DNA from 2 places in the Streptomyces sp. NPDC086766 genome. Region 1 is predicted to be linked to the other one. Evidence: riboswitches for the same ligand, from Rfam matches in the RefSeq annotation. Region 1 holds a riboswitch; the other holds the start of a gene.
What was found. Region 1 has a riboswitch for S-adenosylmethionine ahead of thrC (threonine synthase). Riboswitches for the same ligand answer to the same signal wherever they lie in the genome.
Positions count from the first base shown of each region.

Region 1 (3,186 bases):
TAGGACGCCCACTGCCGGCGGAACTCCGCGTCGAAGACCGGCTCGAGCGGCGTCTGGTAGAGCATGTGGTGGACGAACCAGAGCACCGAGTTGGCGATGCCGTTGTAGGCGTCGGCGAAGACCGCCGCGTCGATGTCGAGCATCCGGACCTGCTGCCCGCCGGTCGCGTCGGACGGCAGCCTGCGGCCTCCCTCGAAGCGGCGGGCCGCCTCGCGGTCGGCGTCGCCGAGCGCGGCGCACACCCACACCGCGCCCGCCTCGGGGCCGATCGCCGACAACCCGGACACCAGCCCTCCGCCTCCGCGTCGGGCCCGCAGCGAACCGTCCTCGAGCAGCTCGTACGAAACCGGGCCGCGATTGGACGCGACCAGCACCTCGGCACCGTGCGTAGAAGCCATACGCCTCAACCTAGCCCGGCCCTCAAACGCTCAAACGTACGGTTCCGCTTGGTGGGTGGCCGTATACGGCCGGGACGATGTTTCACGCCACCTTCCGGGCGGCGTACTCCGCTATCTCGATCATCGGCGGCCGCTCCTCGGTGTCCACCGGGTACGTCCGCGGCTCGAAGCCCTCCTCGCCCCGCTCGAACTGGGTGAGGGCGGGCCGGATCAGATGGCCGCGGGCCAGCCGGAGCTGGGCGGTGCGGTAGATCGCGGCGGCCATTCGGCCGAGCGCCTGCCCGTCCTGGTGCCGGTGCCTGCGCACACCGACGTCCACCTGGGCGAGCGCGTCCAGGCCGACCAGGTGCAGCGCGTCGACCAGCATCCCCAGTTCGACCCCGTACCCGACCGGGAAGGGCAGCTGTTCGAGCAGCGAGCGGCGGGCCGCGTACTCGCCGCCGAGCGGCTGCACGAAGCCGGCCAGCTGCGGCCAGTGCATGTTGAGCAGCGGGCGAGCCATCAGCTCGGTGACCCGGCCGCCCTGCCCCGCGGCGCCGCCCAGCGGGCGGTCGTACATCGCCTTCACCAGGTCGACGTCCGGGTCGGTGAGCAGCGGGCCGACGATCCCCGTGACGAAGTCGGAGGAGAACTCCCTCAGGTCGGCGTCGACGAAGCAGACGATGTCCCCCTCGGTGGCGAGCAGCGAGCGCCACAGCACCTCGCCCTTGCCCGGGACGGCCGGGATGCGCGGCAGGACGTCGTCGCGGTGGACGACCCGGGCGCCCGCGGCGGCGGCCACCTCGGACGTGCGGTCGGTGGAGCCCGAGTCGACGACGACGATCTCGTCGACGAGCGGGGCCTGCCGCATCAGGTCGTGACGGATCACGGCGACGATCTCGCCGACCGTCTCCTCCTCGTTGAGCGCGGGCAGCACGACGCTGACCGACGAGCCGCTCGCGCGCTTGGCGGCCAGGATCCGGTGCAGCGGGCGATCGGTCACGGACCAGGAGCGTGTCCTCAGCCAGCCCTCGACTTCTTCCAGCACGGTCGGCGGCTCCTCACTGATTCGGATCACGGGACGGATCACACGGGTCCTGTGCTCCGTCTCGCGGTTCGGACGACTATCTCAACTGTCCTGGCCTTCGGTTACAGTCTTGAACAACGCGGATGACCATCGCATGTCGGGGGTCGCCGCCGCTCAACAACCGCATACCGCTCATCCAGAGGGGCAGAGGGACACGGCCCGATGAAGCCCCGGCAACCCTCCAGCCGGTTCTCGTATCCATCGCTGTGCGCGCACAGCGATCGTCACCGCGAGGCTCCCGGCTAGGGAAGGTGCCAAATCCGTCTCACGGCGAGATGCGTCGTGAGGAAGATGAGGAGAAAGGGCCTCGCCTCCATGGCTGTGCAGACTGTTGCAAGCAGCACCGACTCCACCGTCGACCTCGGTCCCGCCGCGGCCTTGAGCTGCCGTGAGTGCGGCCACCGGGTGCCGCTCGGCCCGGTCTTCGCCTGCGAGGAGTGTTTCGGCCCGCTGGAGATCGCCTACGACTTCTCGGCGTACGACACCGAGGAGCTGCGCAAGCGGATCGAGGCGGGCCCCGCGAACATCTGGCGCTACGCGCCGCTGCTGCCCGTCCCCGCCGACGTGGCGACCAAGCCGAACCTGAACCCGGGCTGGACCAAGCTGGTGCAGGCCGACAACCTGGCCCGCGAGCTCGGCGTGACCGGCGGGCTGTACGTCAAGGACGACTCCGGCAACCCGACGCACTCCTTCAAGGACCGGGTCGTCGCCCAGGCCCTGGAGGCCGCCCGCGCCTTCGGCTTCACCACCCTGTCCTGCTCCTCCACCGGCAACCTGGCCGGCGCCGTCGGCGCCGCGGCCGCCCGCGCCGGCCTCCGCTCCTGCGTGTTCATCCCGCACGACCTGGAGCAGGGCAAGGTCGTCATGGCCGCGGTCTACGGCGGCGAGCTCGTCGGCATCGAGGGCAACTACGACGACGTGAACCGTTTCTGCTCCGAGCTGATCGGCGACCCGGCCGGCGAGGGCTGGGGCTTCGTCAACGTCAACCTGCGGCCGTACTACGCCGAGGGCTCCAAGACGCTGGCGTACGAGATCTGCGAGCAGCTCGGCTGGCGGCTGCCGGACCAGATCGTCGTCCCGATCGCCTCCGGCTCGCAGCTCACGAAGATCGACAAGGGCCTCCAGGAGCTGATCGCGCTCGGTCTGGTCGAGGACCGGCCGTACAAGATCTTCGGCGCCCAGGCCCAGGGCTGCTCCCCCGTGTCCACCGCCTACAAGGCGGGCCACGACGTGGTCCGCCCGCAGAAGCCGGACACCATCGCCAAGTCCCTCGCCATCGGCAACCCGGCCGACGGCCCGTACGTCCTGGACATCGCGCGCCGCACCGGCGGCGCCGTGGAGGACGTGACCGACGAGCAGGTGGTGGACGCCATCAGGCTGCTCGCCCGGACCGAGGGCATCTTCGCGGAGACGGCGGGCGGGGTGACGGTGGGCGTCACGCGCAAGCTGATCGAGAACGGTGTGCTGGACCCGGCGAAGACCACCGTCGTCCTGAACACCGGGGACGGCCTGAAGACCCTGGACGCGGTGGCGGGCACCGGCCTCACCGCGACCATCCGCCCGAACCTGGACTCCTTCCGAGAGGCTGGCCTCGCATGAGCGTGACCGTTCGCATCCCCACCATCCTGCGCACCTACACCGGCGGCCGGGCCGAGGTGAACGCCGACGGCGCGACCCTCGGCGAGGTCATCGCCGACCTGGAGAAGAACCACACCGGCATCG
Region 1 is NZ_JBIVBI010000011.1:136,735-139,920, reverse strand. Features, by position in the region: gene ACIPM1_RS21130 (trehalose-6-phosphate synthase) at 1-398, opposite strand, end outside; gene ACIPM1_RS21125 (glucosyl-3-phosphoglycerate synthase) at 481-1,425, opposite strand; SAM riboswitch class I at 1,594-1,762, shown strand; gene thrC (threonine synthase) at 1,780-3,063, shown strand; gene ACIPM1_RS21115 (MoaD/ThiS family protein) at 3,060-3,186, shown strand, end outside.

Region 2 (3,186 bases), on a different contig from region 1:
TTCCTGCCGCTGCGCTTCCCGGCCTGGGTGGTGCTGCCCTTCTGGGCGGCTCTGCAGTGGATGGCGGCCGGGCGGACCGCCCAGGGGCCGCAGGTGGCCTACCTGGCGCACCTGGTCGGCTTCGGGCTCGGCTTCGGCTTCGCGTGGGCCCGGTTCGGCCGGGCGACTATTGTGAGGTCCGCCCCTGCTCCGGCCCCCGAGGGAGAGAACCAGCCGTGATCACCGCGATCGTGCTCATCAAGACCAGCGTGGACCGGATCCCCGAGATCGCCGAGCAGATCGCGTCGCTGGACTCCGTGAGCGAGGTCTTCTCCGTCACCGGCACCTACGACCTGATCGCCATGGTGCGGGTGCGGGAGCACGAGGACCTCGCCGAGGTCATCCCCGGCCGGATCAGCAAGATCCCGGGTGTGGAGGCCACGGACACCCACGTGGCCTTCCGTACGTACTCCCAGCACGACCTGGAGGCGGCCTTCGCCATCGGGCTGGACTCCTGACCGGGCCCTCGGGCCCGGACCGGGCTCCTCGACCACCGGCGCGAAGCTAGACCACCGGCACGCAGCGGCCGCCCTCCGTGCGGTACGTCCAGCGCGCGCCGTCCCGGACGAGTTCCCGCACCGCGCTCAGGAAGCGGTCGATGTGCTCGTCGGGGGTGCCGGCGCCGAAGCTGACGCGGACGGCGTGCGGGGAGCGCTCGCCGGCGGCGGTCTCCGGGGAGCCGCACCCTCCTCGCGCCCCCGCTCCCGCGCCGAGCAGCGTACGGAGCAGGGGGTGGGCGCAGAAGAGGCCGTCGCGGACGCCGATGCCGTACTCGGCGGAGAGCGCGGCCGCGAAGTGGGAGCTGTTCCAGCCCTCGACGACGAAGGACAGCACACCGACCCGGGGCGCGTCGTCGCCGAAGAGGGAGAGCACCCGCACCCCGGGCACCTCGGCGAGGCCCGCCCTGAGCCTGCGCAGCAGGTGCTGCTCGCGGGCGACGAGCGTGTCGAAGCCGGCCTCGGTGAGGGCCCGGCAGGCCGAGGCGACGGCGTAGGCGCCGATCACGTTGGGCGAGCCGGCCTCGTGGCGGGCGGCGCTCTCGTGCCACTCCACCTCCACTCCCCCGTCGGCGCGCCGGGCGACACCGCGGCTCGCGCCGCCGCCCGCCAGGTACGGCTCGGCGGCCCGCAGCCAGTCGGCGCGGCCGGCCAGGACGCCGGAGCCGAAGGGCGCGTACAGCTTGTGGCCGGAGAAGGCGACCCAGTCGACGTCGAGGTCGGTGACCGACACCGGGTGGTGCGGCGCGAGCTGGGCGGCGTCCAGGACGATCCGGGCGCCGTGCGCGTGCGCGGCGGCGGCCAGTTCCCGCACCGGCCACAGCTCGCCGGTGACGTTGGAGGCGCCGGTGACGCAGACCAGGGCCGGACCGTGGGGGTCGCGGTCCGCCAGGGCCCGCTCCAGGGTCTCCACGGCCTGCCGCGGGGTGCGCGGCGCGTCGAGGACGGTGACGCCGGCGTCCGGCCACGGCAGCAGCGCGGCGTGGTGCTCGGTCTCGAAGACGAAGACCCGGCAGCCGGCCGGCAGCGCGCGGGCCAGGAGGTTGAGGGAGTCGGTGGTGGACCGGGTGAAGACCACCTGGTCGCCCGGGCGGCAGCCGAGGAAACCCGCGACGGTCTCCCGGGCCTTCTCGAACAGGTCGGTGGAGAGCTGGGAGAGGTGGCCGGCGCCGCGGTGGACGCTTCCGTAGTACGGCGCGTAGGCGGCCACGTCGTCCCAGACGCGCTGGAGGGCGGGGGCGCTGGCCGCGTAGTCGAGCGCGGCGTACCCGGCCTCGCCGCCGGTGACGAGCGGAACGGTGACGTCCCGGCCCAGCACGGGCAGCGGGGGGCAGACGGCGGGGGCGGGGGCAGGGGCAGCGGTGGCGACGGACATGGCGAACTCCTGTGAGAGGCAAGCGGAATCACCGTGCGAGCGGCTGCGGCTCAAGCACGCGGGACGCTCCGGCACGGAGGAAGGTGAAAGGGGTGTGCGGAGGCGGGGCTCGACGCCCTAACGCATTCGCTTGCTCACGGAAGGCTCCCTCGAACGACCAGGACCCCTGGCCCCACGCTCATCGGAAAAGCGTGCGAGGGGTCCGCGCTTGCCGTGGACCTTGCTGTCCACGACCTGGTCCTCACCCGGGGCACCCCGCCACGGACGGAGGGTTGCCGGACAGCCGGCCGGGGCCGCATGGCTGTCGCTCATGACCTGGTCCACCATCCTGCCACACGATCTTCGACGCGCAAGGCGCGGTCCGGAATGCGGACCGCGCCCTGTCCCGTGCCGTGTGCGGATCAGGCGTTGCTGGCGGCCGCCCAGCGCTCCAGCACCCGCTTGGCCGCCCCGGAGTCGATCGCCCGCGCGGCCCTGTCCATGCCGGCGCGCAGCTGCTCCGCCAGCGTCCCGGAGCCCGGCTCCAGGGCGACCAGCGCGGCCGCCGAGTTCAGCAGCACGGCGTCGCGCACCGGGCCGGTCTCGCCGTCCAGCAGACGGCGGGCGACCTCGGCGTTGAAGGACGGGTCGCCCCCGCGCAGGGCCTCGACGGGCACCAGCTCGATGCCGACGTCCCGCGGGTCGAAGGTCTCCTCGGACACCTTGCCGTCCCGGACCACCCAGACGTGGGAGGTGGAGGTGGTGGTCAGCTCGTCCAGGCCGTCGTCCCCCCGGAAGACGAGGGAGGAGTTGCCGCGCTCGGCGAAGACGCCCGCGATGATCGGCGCCATCCGCGCGTCGGCCACGCCGACCGCCTGCGCCCGCACCTTCGCCGGGTTGGTCAGCGGACCGAGGAAATTGAAGACCGTACGGATGCCCAGCTGGCCCCGGGCCGCCGCCACATGGCGCAGCGCAGGGTGGAACTTCACCGCGAAGCAGAAGGTGATCCCGGCCTCCTCGGCGACCTGGGCCACCCGCCGCGGCGTCAGCCCCAGATTGACGCCCAGCTTCTCCAGGACGTCGGACGCCCCGGAGGCGGAGGACGCGGCCCGGTTGCCGTGCTTGACGACCTTCGCGCCCGTGCCGGCGACGACGATCGACGACATCGTGGAGATGTTGACCGTCTTGGCGCCGTCGCCGCCGGTGCCGACGATGTCGACGGTCTCGCCCGGCACCTCGATGACATTGGCGTGGTCGTACATCGCGCGGACCAGGCCGGTGATCTCCTCCACCGTC
Region 2 is NZ_JBIVBI010000001.1:470,842-474,027, reverse strand. Features, by position in the region: gene ACIPM1_RS02120 (rhomboid family intramembrane serine protease) at 1-219, shown strand, start outside; gene ACIPM1_RS02115 (Lrp/AsnC ligand binding domain-containing protein) at 216-497, shown strand; gene ACIPM1_RS02110 (aminotransferase class V-fold PLP-dependent enzyme) at 544-1,911, opposite strand; SAM riboswitch class IV at 2,111-2,227, opposite strand; gene trpD (anthranilate phosphoribosyltransferase) at 2,313-3,186, opposite strand, start outside.
Region 2: linked by a shared signal. The riboswitch ahead of ACIPM1_RS02110 (aminotransferase class V-fold PLP-dependent enzyme) and the one ahead of thrC (threonine synthase) in region 1 are both predicted to bind S-adenosylmethionine.